DNA from 2 places in the Caballeronia sp. GAWG1-1 genome. Region 2 is predicted to be linked to the other one. Evidence: predicted binding sites of a transcription regulator. Region 2 holds the regulator's gene; the other holds the start of a gene.
The links. The regulator FliA, encoded in region 2, starts transcription of late flagellar genes. The targets are predictions, from matches to a motif close to CTAAAGTTTNNNNNNNNNNNGCCGNTA.
Positions count from the first base shown of each region.

Region 1: a site for FliA is predicted at 2,140-2,166, ahead of NCT03_RS10175 (DUF4088 family protein). Genes of this name have one in related genera too.

Region 1 is NZ_JALQDB010000014.1:318,568-326,157, forward strand. Features, by position in the region: gene NCT03_RS10155 (FadR/GntR family transcriptional regulator) at 1-56, shown strand, start outside; gene NCT03_RS10160 (CreA family protein) at 346-825, shown strand; gene NCT03_RS10165 (AzlC family ABC transporter permease) at 1,092-1,778, shown strand; gene NCT03_RS10170 (AzlD domain-containing protein) at 1,775-2,107, shown strand; gene NCT03_RS10175 (DUF4088 family protein) at 2,254-3,018, shown strand; gene NCT03_RS10180 (ATP-dependent helicase) at 3,043-5,208, opposite strand; gene NCT03_RS10185 (hypothetical protein) at 5,318-5,578, opposite strand; gene NCT03_RS10190 (hypothetical protein) at 5,652-6,026, opposite strand; gene NCT03_RS10195 (RNA-binding S4 domain-containing protein) at 6,372-6,593, shown strand; gene NCT03_RS10200 (MATE family efflux transporter) at 6,622-7,590, shown strand, end outside.
Region 2 is NZ_JALQDB010000023.1:75,121-82,710, reverse strand. Features, by position in the region: gene NCT03_RS13790 (cytochrome b/b6 domain-containing protein) at 1-80, opposite strand, end outside; gene NCT03_RS13785 (PepSY domain-containing protein) at 93-356, opposite strand; gene NCT03_RS13780 (thiamine pyrophosphate-binding protein) at 435-2,117, opposite strand; gene flhF (flagellar biosynthesis GTPase FlhF) at 2,522-4,306, shown strand; gene NCT03_RS13770 (MinD/ParA family ATP-binding protein) at 4,299-5,219, shown strand; gene NCT03_RS13765 (RNA polymerase sigma factor FliA) at 5,238-5,969, shown strand; gene NCT03_RS13760 (GGDEF domain-containing protein) at 6,064-7,158, opposite strand; gene NCT03_RS13755 (Rieske 2Fe-2S domain-containing protein) at 7,362-7,590, shown strand, end outside.

The DNA.
Region 1 (7,590 bases), on a different contig from region 2:
ACGTGCGCACGCTGTATCGGGATCAGCCGGCGCGCAGGATTCGCGTGATGGAATGACCAATCGTAACGTGCCGGTAAGAGAGCATAGGACTGCGCCTACACGTATTTAGGACACACGCGGCTAACGCCGCGCGCGCTTCCTCGCGATACTGGAATCGTCAAAAACAACACGCGAAGGAGGTCGACATGCCTTACCTACTCGGATGGCTGCTCGGTGTGCCGGTCGTGGTTCTGGTGATCCTGTATTTGATCTTCCATTGAATCGCCGATTGGCCGAATGCTTGCGGGAAAACAGCAAGGGCGTCGATACAATACGACGCCCTTTCTCTTTTTCCGAAGGATCACGATGAACCGCACTCTCCTCACCGCTACCGCTGCGGCGCTCGTTACCTCGTTCGGCGCGGCCACAGCGCAGGCCGAGGAAATCGCGAGCGTCAACACCAATTTCCGTTTCACCGGTTCCGACCGCGTGACCGTCGAAGCCTATGACGATCCGCTCGTCGCGGGCGTCACCTGCTACGTGTCGCGGGCGCGCACGGGCGGCGTGAAAGGTACGCTCGGCATCGCGGAAGATCCGACGGAATCGTCTATCGCCTGCCGTCAGGTCGGGCCGATCAAATTCACTCAGCCGCTCAAGCAGAAGACCGACGTCTTCTCCGACCGCATGTCGTTCATCTTCAAGACGCTGCACGTGGTGCGCGTGGTCGACGCCAAACGCAATACGCTCGTCTACTTGACCTACAGCGACCGCATTGCGACCGGTAGTCCGAAGAACAGCGTGACGGCGGTGCCGGTTCCCGAAGGCACGACCATTCCCGTGAAGTGAAGGAAGTGAAGCGATGCGCGCGCCCCGCCGCGCCCACAATGAAGTTGTAAACTGTACGACTTGCCGGCAGGCTGGTTGAAACCATCACGCGAGCCACGAGCGCCGCACGATCGTACAAGCCCGATGCTTACTGCATGCCTTATCCTCCCGGCGACCGATATGAATGCCCAATCGCTCATATTGGCTTATAACGGAGGCACGATTTGAAAGCAGTATCCAGCCCCGCGCTGCGGGAATTCGCCGCCGGCGCGCGCGACACCATTCCAATGATGGTTGGCGCCGCGCCCTTCGGCGTCATCTTCGGCACGCTCGTCACGGCGAGCCCGCTCACGCTCTGGCACGGCCAGTTGATGTCGCTCGCGGTGTTCGCGGGCTCGGCGCAGTTCATCGCCATCGGCATGATCGCGGGACACGCGAGCTTCATCGTGATCTGGGCCACGACCTTCGTCATCAACTTGCGGCACGTCCTTTATTCGGCGACGCTCGCGCCTTATGTCGCGCATCTGCCCGCGCGCTGGCGCTGGGCGCTGTCGGGTCTGCTCACCGACGAAGTGTTCGCCGTCGCTTACGCGCATTATCAAAAGCGCGCGCCGGGCGAAATCGGCCCGCACTACTTCTTCGGCTCCGGCCTCTCGATGTATCTGAACTGGCAACTGTGGACGCTCGTCGGCTTGCTCTTCGGCGCCGCATTCCCAGGGCTCAAGTCGCTCGGGCTGGACTTCGCGATGGTCGCGACGTTCATCGCCATCATCGTGCCGCAACTGGTGGCCGTGCGCTTCGTCGCGGCGGCGATTGCATCGGGCGTGCTGTCGTTCGCGTGGCAGGACTGGCCATACAAGCTCGGCTTGCTTGCGGCGGTGCTGGTGGGAATCGGAGTCGGCATGGCGATCACGCTGATGGAACGACGCGAGCGTGAATCGAACGGCGATAACCGCAAGGAGCGCGCACGATGACCACATCGAACTATGTGCTGCTGATTCTCGGCATGGCGCTCGTCACGTATCTGATCCGCGCGGCCGTCTTCGTGCTGGGCGAGCGGTTGCCGTTTCCGCCCATCGTGCGCACGGCGCTCGGTTTCGTGCCGGTGACGGTGCTGACCGCGATCATCGTGCCGATGACCGTCTCGCCGCATGGCAACGGAGCGGAAATCACGTGGCGCAACCCGCAACTCGTGGCCGCCGTGGTTGCGGTGGCCGTGTGCGCGTGGACCAGGCGGCCCTTGCTTACCATCGGGGTGTCGCTCGCGGTTTTCTTCGTTTGGCAGTTCGTCGTCTTGCGTTAAAGGCTTCTTCGCGCAACGGCTTTCAGAACACCCTCAAGTTCCCGGCTGTAACGCCGTTATCAGAAACGAATGGACTCCGCCGTCGAAGCGGACGCCAAAGGCATTTCCCGCCATCGGGCCATCCGAGCGCGGAACCGGGAACCAACATGCGTCAAATAACCCTATCGTTTCGCGACGAGACCATCGCTTCATTGCATCGCGACTATGAGGCGTTCATGCGCCTGTCGCTCAAGCTCGACCCGCAGTTCGTCACGCCGACGTTCGAGGACTTTCTGCGCGCCAAGCTGCTCGACAATCCGACGCCGCTGACCGAGCAGGCGGTGCAGCGCATGCTGTCGCAAGGCCAGTACGCGTGGGCCAAACGCGCGCTCGACAAGGAATTTCCGGATGTCGTCGAGATTTTGATCCGACAGGCGGCCGAACACGGTTTCGCGTTCGCGATCCGCTCGGACTGGAACGCCGAGGATCTTGTGAAGGCATCGCGCGAATGGGCGACGGCCATCGTCACCGAGGCGAAGGGCGATGCTTCGCAAGTCGATGTGCTCGCCTCGCAGATCAAGTCGGCCGCGATGGATATCCGCGAAGTCGAGGAGAAGATGCAGACGCCCGCATGGCGCCTCGCCGATTCGCTGCGTCAGCGCACCTATGAGACGAAGATCGCGGTGGAAAACAGCGTTGGCTCGAATGCGCGCGAGAAGCTCGGTGAATTGCGCTGTCTGCTGCGGCTTGGCATTTTTTATGGGTCGATTCAGAAACAGGAAGCGCAGCAGGTACTCGAATACATTCGCTCGCTGCGACCGGAGTTGTTTGTCGATGAACCTTATGATGGGTTCACGCGGTTTGCCGCATGGCTGCGCAGCATCTTTGCGCCGGCGCCGCGCGTGCCGAAGACTTCGCGGGCGCAGCGTTAGGCGTGGACCGGGCGCCGCTTACCGCTAATCCCACATCCCCTTCAAGCGCGCCGCGATATCGATCTTCGCCTTAGCCGCGGCCGCGAGTCCCGCCGCCGTCGGCGCGGCGGCGACCGGAACCGGCGGCCACGCGGTGGCTTCGAAATTCTGCATCAGATGCTGCGGAATGAAGCGCGTGCGTTGCGCCCACACGTGCCGGTCGCCCAGATGCGTCTGGTTGTGCACGTAAAAGCGCTGCGGCGTGACGATATGCAGATCTTCCTTCGCGCGCGTCATCGCCACATAAAGCAGCCGCCGCTCTTCGTCGATTTCCTCGTCGCTACCCGTGCCCAGATCGGATGGAATGCAGCCGTCCACGCCGTTCAGCACGAAAACGTTGCGCCATTCCTGCCCCTTCGCCGAATGGATTGTCGAGAGAATCAAATAATCTTCGTCGATGAGAGGCACGCCGGACTCGTCGCTGGTCGCATCGGGCGGATCGAGCGTAAGTTCGGTGAGAAAGCGCTCGCGCGTGGGATAGGTCGACGCGATGCTCTCCATCTGCAATACGTCGCCAAGACGAATGGCCGCGTCTTCGTGATTGCGTTCGAGATGCGGCTCGTACCATCGGCGGATCATTTCGAACTCCGCCGGCCAGCCGCTCTCGCGGCCGCAGAGTTTCGCCATCAGGCCGACGAAACGCGGCCAGTCTTCGCTGGCGCGGGCGGGCGCATGGAAGGCGGCAATCGCATTCGATGAACGTTCGGCTTGCGCCACGCTGTCCAGCAGCCGCCCGGCGATGGCCGGCCCGACGCCCGGCAGCAATTGCGCCACGCGAAAGCCGGCGACACGATCGCGCGGATTTTCCGCCCAGCGCAATACGGCGAGTACGTCCTTGACGTGCACGGAGTCGAGAAACTTGAGCCCGCCGAATTTCACGAACGGAATGTTCTTGCGCGTGAGTTCGATTTCGAGCGTCGCGCTGTGATGCGCCGCGCGAAACAGCACGGCCTGCGACTTGAGCTTCATGCCGCCCTCGCGCGCCTCCAGCACTTGCTCGACGATGTAGCGCGCCTGATCGGCTTCATCGGCGACACTCACCACGCGCGGTTTTTGCGCCGATGCCTTGTCGGTCCAGAGGTTCTTCGTATAGCGCTCGGTGGCCATGCCAATCACCGCGTTGGACGCTTCGAGAATGGGCTGCGTCGAACGATAGTTGCGATCGAGCGTAACGGTCGCGGCGGGCGGGTCGAAGTGCCGCGGAAAATCGAGGATATTGCGCACCGTCGCGCCGCGAAACGAGTAGATGGACTGCGCATCGTCGCCGACGACGGTGAGGCCGCGGCCGTCCGGTTTCATCGCCAGAAGAATGGTGGCCTGAAGGCGGTTGGTGTCCTGATATTCGTCGACGAGCACGTGATCGAAGCGGCTCGACAGATCGGCGGCGATAGTCGGCTCGGCCGCGAGATGCGACCAGTAAAGCAAGAGGTCGTCGTAATCGAGCACGCTTTGCGTCTGTTTGGCCGCGACGTAGGCGGCGAAGAGACGCTTCAAGTCCGCCTCCCACTCGCGGCACCACGGATACGACTGATCCAGCACGGCGGCAAGCGAGGCGCCCGTGTTGACCACGCGCGAATAAATGCTGAAGCACGTGGACTTGGCGGGAAAGCGCTTCTCTTTCGACGATAACCCGAGCTCGTGGCGCACGAGGTTCATGAGATCGGCGGAGTCTTCGCGGTCGTTGATGGTGAACGACGGCGCGAGCCCGACGAGATCGGCGTAATCGCGCAGCAAACGCGCGCCAACGCTATGGAACGTGCCTGACCACGTGAGACCTTGCGCGATGGCCGCCTTGGTGCCAAGCGCGTTCATGGCGATGCGCGTGACGCGACGCGTCATCTCGACAGCGGCGCGGCGCGAGAAAGTAAGCAAAAGGATGCGATGCGGGTCGGCGCCTTTCACCAGCAGATGCGCGACGCGGTGCGCCAGCGTGTTGGTCTTGCCAGACCCCGCGCCCGCGATGACGAGAAGCGGTCCGCCGCAGCGGTTGGGTTCATCGACGCCGAATTCGACGGCGTGGCGCTGCGCCTCGTTGAGCTTGGCGAGATAGGCGGCGACCTGGGCTTCGGCTGCGTCGGCGGTGGCGGTTTCTTCAGGGAGCGTCAGCACGGGAAGAGGCGCAAAAAAGTGTGACGTGTACTGTATATCCATACAGACTGGAGACGCAAGGGTTTGCGCTCACCGGTTGGTTGGGCAAAAAAAAACGGCCCAGCGGGTTGCACCCGACTGGACCATTCGCACTACCCGAACAACCGTCCTGCTAATCCGCCTTTTTCGCGTTCTTGAGCTTCGCATCCGCAGCCGCTTCGTTCGCTTCCGACTGCGCTTCGGTTTTCTTCTTGTCGGCCTTGGCCTGAGCGACGGCCGCGTCCTTGTTGGCTTCGGCCTGCTTTTTCGATGCCTTCTTGTCCGCGCTGCTCGGCTGCTGATCGCTCGTCGTCTGCGCGAACGAAACCACTGAGACGCTCGCAAGCGTCCCGGCAATCACGGCGGCCAACACTGCATTCTTTGATCGAGTCATGGTGTGTCCTCCCTTTCTCAAGCCTCATGAAGCGCGCGCCACGGCACCGCGGCGCGCGTCCAACGCATCAAAATCAATGCTGCAAGCCCGTGTCCTTCGGCGTGTTGGATTCCGTCGCGTTCAACTCATCCTTGGCGGCGTCCTTATCCGCCTTGCGATTGATCTTCGCGTTACGCACCTGCTCCTTGTACTGCGCCTTCGCCTGCTTGTTCGCGGCCTTCAGGTCGGCCTGCGAAGCCTTCTTCGATGCCTTGTACTCCGCGTTCGCCTCGGCGTTCGCGTTGCGGCGCTGGACCAGCGGATCGGTCGGCGCGGGCGCGACGAGATTTTGCGGCGCGGGCGTCGCCGGTTGTGCCGGCACGGCGTCCGTGGTTTGGGCGAAAGCGCCCGAAGCGGCGGTCAGGGCGGCGAATGCGGTGCCGATCATCAGATTTCGAGTCTTAATCATGAGCGAGGTCCTCTCTTGGTTTAAGCGTCGGCGGCCACGAACTGCGATGACGCACGACTTTTGTCGATTGGAAAGATGACCGAAGCTGTATCGATCAAACTATCGGACTCGGCGATGCGCGTCCAAGTTCGACGAACCGAGTCGTTGTTACCGACCGTTTCATCTGGCTACAATTGCCATCGCGCCTGCTTTCAATACGATGACAGCGCGCGCCGAAGTCCGTCATGCACCAGCACGGCGCGTGCCCAGCTATTCGAGGGCGGCCACTGGTTTATCATTGACGCCTTCGCCCCGAATTCATCTCGAATCCACCTCGAATCAACCCGAGTAACCTCCGCGCCCGCCATGCCACCGCTTCAATTCACCCTTACGGGCGACTACGTCGAACTTCATAACTTGCTCAAGCTGATGGGGCTCGCCGACAGCGGCGGCTCCGCGAAAGCGCGCGTTGCCATGGGCGATGTCCGCGTCGACGGCAAAGTCGAGATGCGCAAGACCTGCAAGATTCGCGCGGGTCAGGTCGTCGCACTCGATGGTCAGAAGATCCAAGTCCGCGCGCCGGAATAAACCGTCGCCACGAATGGCCGCTCAAGACATGCAATCCCATTTCACGCGCGCGGCGGCGCATCCGCCGAGTTTTTCGCGCCATGCCGTCGATACGGCGCGGCTCGCGGCGCCGCTCGCCATCGCGCAACTCTCGCAAATGGCGATGGGCGTCACCGACACCATCCTGCTCGGCTCGTTAGGCCCCGATGCGCTCGCCGCCGGCGGCCTGGGCGCGAACGTGTTCTTCGTGATCGTGACGCTGCTGCAGGGCGTGCTTACGTCCGTCAGCGTATCGGTGGCGCATGCGCGTGGCGCGAACGCCGAACATCAGGTGCCGGGCATCTACTGGACGGGGCTCGTGTTGTCGGTGCTGCTTGCGGTGCCCGCGTTCGTGCTCCTGAGCTACGCCGAGCCGATTCTCCTCGCGTTCCATGAACCCGCGACGCTGGCCCGGAATGTCGGTGAGTATTGCGCCGTGCTGCGCTGGGGCACGCCGGGCAGCCTCATCGGCATTGGATTGATGCGCGCGTTTCTGCCGGCTATCGGCGCGGCGCGCAGGCTTTCATGGGTGTCGATCGGCGGTGTGTTCGTCAACGGTTTCCTCAACTACGGGCTGATTCACGGCGCCTGGGGCCTGCCGCGCGAAGGGTTTCTCGGCTCGGCTGCGGCGACCACGATCACCATTTGGGGCATTGCGCTCGCGCTCGTCGCGCTGTTGCATCTGCGGCCGCGCTATCGTCATTTCGTCGTCGCGGCGCGTCCGCGCATGCCGCTCATGGGCGAACTCTTCGGCATCGGCTGGCCGGTCGCCATCACGTATGGCGTCGAATCCACGCTGTTTCTCGCCACCGGCCTCATGGTCGGCTTGCTTGGCGAAGCGCCGCTCGCCGCGCACCAAATCGCGATCAACGTGGCGTCGGTGGCCTTCATGGTGCCGCTTGCCATCGGACAGGCGGCGAACGTGCGCGTGAGCTATTGGGTCGGCGCAGGCGTGCCGCTCGCGGCGCGTCATGCGGGC
Region 2 (7,590 bases):
ACGACGCCCGCCACAATCCAGTGTGTGAGCCGGACCCAAAGATCCCAGACCTTCACGCGAGGGCCGGCCTTGGCAGACATGACGAAGCGCGCTTATTCGACTTCCGATTTCACGACAGCCAGCGTCTTGGTGTCGTAGTAGATCTCGACCTTCTTGCCATTCTTGTCGTGCCCGTAGATTTCATAGCAGTTGCCATCGATCTTGAACTTGCGGATCTTGTAGCCTTGCGCTTCGAGTTGCGCCTTGGCGTCCGACTCCTTGATCCACTCGCTCTTGGGATGCGCCGTGCAGTCCGCCTTCGCGAACGCGGCGCCGGAAAAACCCATTGCCAATGACAAAGCCAGTACCTTGAACATCGTCGACTCCCGGTGGTTTGAAGTCCGAACACTCTACTTCCACCGGAAGGACATCGCAAGTCAATCGAAAGCTATCCCTCAGCGCTTCGCCTGCTCCCGAATCTGTTCGAGCGTCGCGCCCGGCGTGCTCTGATCCGCCGGAATCCGAATCTCGATCACCGCGGGCAATCCGGAACACACAGCGCGCTCGAACGCCGGCATGAACTGCTCCGTCGATTCGACCCGCTCGCCGTGCGCCCCGAACGCGCGCGCATAAGCCGCGAAGTCGGGGTTCGTCAGCCCCGTGCCATGGACCCGATGCGGATAGTGCCGCTCCTGATGCATGCGGATCGTGCCGAACTGCCCGTTGTTCACGACCACGAAAATCACCGGCAGCTGGTACTGCATCGCCGTGGCGAGTTCGTGGCTCGACATCATGAAGCAGCCATCGCCCGCGAACGCGATCACCGTGCGCTGCGGATACAGCGACTTCGCCGCGATGGCCGCAGGCACACCGTAACCCATCGCACCGCTCGTCGGCGCAACTTGCGAGCGGAAGTGCCGATACGAATAATGCCGATGCAGCCAGGTCGCGTAATTGCCCGCGCCGTTGGTGAGAATCGCGTCTTCGGGCAGGCGCTCCGAAAGCGTGCGCATGATCTCGCCGAGCTGGACATCGCCGAGCATGGGGCGCGGCTTGCGCCATTCGAGATACGCGGCGTGCGCCGTCTCGGCGCTGCCCGACCACGCGATCTGCGCGGGCGGTTCGAGCGCGGCGAGCATCGACGCAATCTCGGGCATGCCGGAGACGATCGGCAGATCGGCGCTATACACGCGGCCCAGTTCCTCCGCGCCCTGATGCACGTGTATCAGCGTCTGCTTCGTCTTCGGGATGTCGAGCAGCGTGTAGCCGCCCGTCGTCGATTCACCCATGCGCGGGCCGAGAACGAAGAGCACGTCCGCTTCGCGCACGCGCGCGGCCAGCGCCGGATTGATGCCGAGCCCGACATCGCCCGCGTAATTCGGATGCTCGTTATGCAGCGTGTCCTGATAGCGGAACGCGCATCCCGCCGGCAACTGCCAGCGCTCGATGAAGCGCGCGAAGTCCTGCGTCGCCTCGGCGGTCCAGCCGCTGCCGCCCGCGATCACGAACGGTGTCTTCGCGTTGGCGAGCAGTTCGCGCACACGCTCGATCTGCGCCTGCGAGGGCGCCGCCGCGACGCGCTGATAGCCCGGCACGGGCGGCGCCGCGTCGCACGCTTCGGTCAGCATGTCTTCGGGTAACGCCAGCACGACCGGGCCGGGTCGTCCCGCCGTCGCGACATGGAACGCGTGGCTTAGATATTCCGGCACGCGGCGCGGATCGTCGATTTGCGCGACCCACTTCGCCATCTGCCCGAACATGCGCCGATAGTCGATTTCCTGAAACGCCTCGCGATCCATGTGATCCCGCGCGCATTGGCCGATGAGCAGGATCATCGGCGTCGAGTCCTGGAAAGCGGTGTGCACGCCGATGGACGCGTGCGTCGCGCCCGGCCCGCGCGTGACGATAGCCACGCCCGGACGCCCCGTCAGCTTGCCGACCGCCTCGGCCATGTTCGCCGCGCCGGCTTCGTGGCGGCAGACGATCGTCTGTATCTGGCTGGTTTCGTCGTGCAGCGAATCCAGGACGGCGAGAAAGCTCTCACCCGGCACGCAGAACACGCGTTCGACACCATGATGAACGAGCGCATCGACGACCAGACGCGCGCCGGTGGTCTGGCCATGAGAAGCGGATGCCATGCGAACAAGTCTCCTTTGTCAGTGAGCATCGGTGAGCCCGGGTTTCGAGCCGCAGACCGTAGCTTACGCCGCTGGATGGGACTCTGGCTGATGCGGTCCGGCCGCCTTGGCGCGCGACGCGCCTGCCGCCACGCGCCTCACAGCCGGACAAACCGTCAAGCGACATCTCTCGTCCCGTCGCGTCGATCGTGCCAGACCGGAATTTTTTCCCGCATGACGCGCGACGCAATCCGCACGGCCGGGTTGTTTCCATCAGTCGAAATACCCCTCTTTCACACCCTTTATCCAGCGATAGGCCCGAAGTGATCTTCGCAATAATGGCTTCACTGAAAAGCGGGCACGGAAATAACCAAAGGGTGCTCGCCTCGCAAATATCGCTGCATCTATCCTCATCGGGGGCCAGTTTGAACATTCGTAAATTCATCGGCGCGAACAGTCGTGACGCTCTGCGCCAGGTCCGTGAAGCGCTCGGACCCGATGCCGTGGTGCTGTCCAACCGCACGCTCGACGATGGATCGGTGGAAATCGTCGGTGTCGCGGATAGCGATCTAGCTTCGATCTCGCCCGCGAAGGCCGCACGCGAACAGGCCGCCGCCGCGCCGTTCGCCAGCGCCACGCCGCGCGCCGCGCTTGCACAAGCCGCAGCCGCCGCGATGAAGCAGCAGGCCGCCGCTCCCAGCTCTCCGATGAACCCCTACGCCAGCGGCGATGTTTTCTCCTCCGTCTTCGGCAACACCGCCGACGCCGACGATTTCGACGAGCAAGCCGACGAAGAGCGCATGGAAGCACCGCGCACGATGGCCGATTCCAATCCGTGGTTGATCGAACATGCGCGCCGTATCGCGCAACAGGCTTCGGTGCCGTCGAACCGGCCGCTGACGCCGTCCGCCGCAATTGCACGCGGCATGGGCGTGCCGGTATCGGTCAAGGCAGCCGACGCACCGCGCCAGCAAGCGCCGCGTGCACAAGCCGCCGCGCAACCGGTTGCCGCCGCGCCTGCCGCACCCGCCGCGCAAGCGCACGCAAAGATCGAAACGCCCGACTGGGCGCGTGAAGCCGCGCAAGTCGCCGCACGCCGCGCCGCACAGAAGATCAACGCAGCACCGCAACCCGCCGACGAAGCGCCGGCCGCATCGGGCAATTTCGAAGGCTTGCCGGCTAATGCCGCAGCCGTCGTGACCGAAGCCATCCGCACGCGCATGGAGCAAGTCGTCAACGAAACGGTGATGAACGAACTCTCGTCGATGCGCGAGATGATGGAAGAGCACTTCTCGGGTTTGCTGTGGGGCGACCGCCAGCGCCGCAACCCGACCAACTCGGCCTTGACCAAGCGCCTCTTCGCCGCCGGTTTCTCCGCGCAACTCGTGCGCATGGTGATCGACAACATGCCGTCGATGGAGAACGTGGAAAACGCGCTCGAATGGGTGCAGCAAGTTCTCGAATCGAATCTGCCGGTGATGCCGAGCGAAGACGCGTTGATGGAACGCGGCGGCGTGTTCGCGCTGATGGGCCCGACGGGCGTCGGCAAGACGACGACCACGGCAAAGCTCGCGGCGCGCTGCGTGATGCGCTTCGGCGCCAGCAAGGTCGCGCTCCTGACGACGGACAGCTACCGGATCGGCGCGCATGAACAACTGCGCATCTTCGGCAAGATTCTCGGCGTCTCGGTGCACGCGGTAAAGGACGGCGCCGACCTGCAACTCGCGCTCTCCGAACTGCGCAACAAACATATCGTGCTGATCGACACGATCGGCATGAGCCAGCGCGATCGCACGGTCTCCGACCAGATCGCGATGCTGTGCGGCACGGGTCAGCCGGTGCAACGCTTGTTGCTGCTGAACGCCACGAGCCACGGCGACACGCTCAACGAAGTCGTGCAGGCCTACAAGAGTGCGCCGGACCAGCCGCCGCTCGCGGGCTGCATTCTGACCAAGCTCGACGAGGCGACCAACCTCGGCAGCGTGCTCGATACGGTCATCCGCTACAAGCTGCCGGTGCATTACGTATCGACCGGTCAGAAGGTGCCGGAGAACTTGTACGTCGCAACCAAGCGTTTCCTCATCAAGAGCGCGTTCTGCATTCCGCGCGATGGCTCGCCTTTCGTGCCGCAAGACGACGATGTGCCGGCGCTTCTGTCCGCACTGTCCGCACGCGCCACGACCGAACTGCATGGAGTCCATTTTGGATAAGTTCGTGCTCGATCAGGCTGAAGGCCTGAGAAGGCTGCTGACGCGCGCCAGTTCTCGCGTGGTGGCTGTAGTGGGCGGACCGGCGGGCATCGGTTGCACGTCGGCGGTAGTGAATCTCGGCGCGGCGTTGTCCGTGCATGGCAAGGATGTGCTCGTCATCGACGAGCGGCATAACGCGGGCTCGGTCAGCCGCATGGCGGGTGTGGATGGCGCGGGCGCGCTCTCGGCGGTGATGTCCGGCCGTCGCGAACTGCAGGATGTCGCGGTGCGCACGCCGATGGGTTTTTCGCTGATCGCCGCACCGCGCGATGAACGTATCAGCCACGACGCAGCGCAAGCACGCGCGCTGCTCGACGGCCCTGCGGACATCGTGCTGATCGATGCGCAACTCGATCGTAATGGCGCGCTCTCGTCGCTCGCGGCGCAGGCGCATGACTTTCTGATAGTGACGCGGGTAGCCGCGTCGGCGATCACCGAGGCGTATGCGTGCATGAAGCGCTTGCACTACGCCCACGCGATCGGCCAGTTCCGCGTGCTGATGAATCACGTGCAGGACGCAGCCGATGCAGCGGTCGCGTTCGACAACCTCTCGGGTGTCGCGAGCCGTTATCTGGCCGTGTCGCTCGTGCAGGCAGGGTATGTGTCCGAGGATGCGCGCGTCGCTCGGGCGAGGGAGCTCTCTCGGTGTGCGGTGGAAGCGTTTCCGGCTACGGCCGCGGCGCGCGACTACCGCTACATCGCAGCCGAGCTGCTGCACTGGCCGATGCGTCCCGCGCCGTTTTCGCGCGGCGACGAAGCGAGCCAGTACGACGCGCACATTCCGGTTGGCGAGTCTGGTGAAAGCGGACGGAAAGCGGCGCACCGAGCGGCGGCGTTTTCCGATCATGCAATGAGCAGCACGGCGTCGATGTGATATTGAAAGGTGAACAGGATGTATAACGCCCAAGGCAAACTCTCGCAGTCCGACGTGCTTACGAAATATGCGCCGCTCGTTCGCCGCCTCGGACTCCAGCTCGTCGCCAAAATGCCGGCGAGCGTCGATCTCGACGATCTGATCCAGGCCGGCATGATTGGCCTCCTCGATGCGGCTAGCCGCTACAAGGAAGATCAGGGCGCCCAGTTCGAAACCTACGCAAGTCAGCGTATTCGCGGCGCCATGCTCGACGAGTTGCGCGCCAACGACTGGTTGCCACGCAGCATGCGCAAGACATCGCGCGAAGTGGAGTCGGCGGTACACAAGGTGGAACAGAACCTTGGCCGTTCGGCCAGCGAGACCGAAGTCGCCGAGCACATGAAGATGCCGCTCGACGAGTATCAGTCGATGCTGCAGGACTTGCACGGCAGCCAGTTGATCTATTACGAAGACTTCGACCGCTCGGCGGACGACGAGCCGTTCCTCGACCGTTACTGCGTCGATCGTTCGGACCCGCTGTCGGCGCTTCTGGACGACAGTCTGCGCGGCGCGCTGATCGAAGCCATCGACAAGTTGCCGGAGCGCGAGAAGCTGCTCATGAGCTTGTACTACGAGAAGGGCCTCAACCTGCGCGAAATCGGCGCGGTGATGGAAGTGAGCGAGTCGCGCGTGTGCCAGTTGCATAGCCAGGCCGTGGCGCGTTTGCGTGCGAAGCTGCGGGAACAGTCGTGGACTAGCGTCGAGGCTTGAGTTCCGAGTTGTAGAGGCGCGCGAAGCCCCGAACCGGGGCCGCGCGCTTTTTGCTTTTGCCTTTGCAAAGGCGCTCGAATGCGCGCGGATGGGCTCAATGCATCTCGAAGTCGCGCGCCTCGGCGAACACCGTCTTGCCTTCGCCGAGACTCTTTGCGCGATACATCGCGCGATCGGCGGCTCTCAGCACGGCGGTGATATCGGCGTCATGCGCTTCTGCCGCGCTCGACAGCAAGCAGGCGCCGATACTCGCCGATACGCTCACTGGCCGCTCCTGCACCAGCGTGAGGTCGGCGAGCGCCGAATGGATGCCATCGGTGAGCGTGAGCACCGCGCTGCGATCGCGCATGTTGCGCGCGAGCACGACGAACTCGTCGCCGCCCAGCCGCGCGATGGTGTCGGTCTTGCGCATGCGCCGTGCAAGCAATTGCGCGAACGACTGCAACAGCACGTCGCCGACCGCGTGACCGTAGGTATCGTTCACGCCCTTGAAGCCGTCGAGATCGATCAGTAGCAGTGCGCTGGTATTCGCGTCGGCGGCTTCGGGCGCGGACATCGCGCGATTCACGGTTTGTTCGAGCGCGTAACGGTTATAGAGGCCCGTGAGCGGGTCCGTCGATGCCTGCCGCGCCAGCACGCGATTCGCGCTGCCAAGCCTGTCGACCAGCACGCTCAGATACACCGACGCGCCCAGCACGCTCAGCGCGAGCCCGAGCGCGGCGGCGCGGTTTGCCACCCACCACGGTTGCCACAACGCCAGCGCGACGATCGCGACGAGCGCCATCGCGCACGAAATGGCGAGCGTGCGCTTGCCGTAGCGGCATCCCGAGCCGATCAGAAACCAGAACACCACCCACAGCAGCGGCAAGGCGAGCGTGCCGCAGAGAAAGAGCATGGCGCCGAGCAACGCCTGATCGAGGATAGTGGTGATGACGAGCCGGACGTTGGACAGCGCCATCATCCGGCTGACGAGCAATAGTGTGATTGCACCGTAGGACACGTAGAGCGCGATCAACCGCGTGATCAGCGACGCGTTGGCCGAAGGGTGCCGCCACGCATACACCGCATAAGCCAGCAGAACTGCCGCTCCCATCCCGATACGCAGCATGGCTTGCTCGCGTTCGGGATTCCGGTTGCCGGACCATGCGAAGGCATAGGCCCGGCGTGCCGGTTGATGCGCCTGCTCCATACTGAACCCCTGGTGGTGATTTCTTGCTGTTATGGTCTTTTGCGCGTGTCTTTGCTGTCGCGCTTTTGTCTTATTGCGGCCCCGTCGCGATGTTCGTCTCCGACGACTGGTATTTTGCAACGTTTTGCCAAGCTGCTGTGAATCGTGTAAGAACGCATCTCGGACAGATGATTAACGGCGTTTTCTGCGGATGCTTCAGTGTTATGAGCGACGACTTTTCTCTCGCTGGCGAATGGCTGGCGGTGTGTAATGGCGATGACGTGCCGGCGGGTTCGACGCGAGCGTTCATCGTCGCGGATGAGCGCATCGTCGTATGGCGCGATGCCGAAGGTGTTGCGCATGTCTGGCGTGACTACTGTCCGCATCGCGGCGCGCAACTGTCGCTGGGCACGGTGACGAACGATCAGCTCGTGTGTCCGTACCACGGCTGGC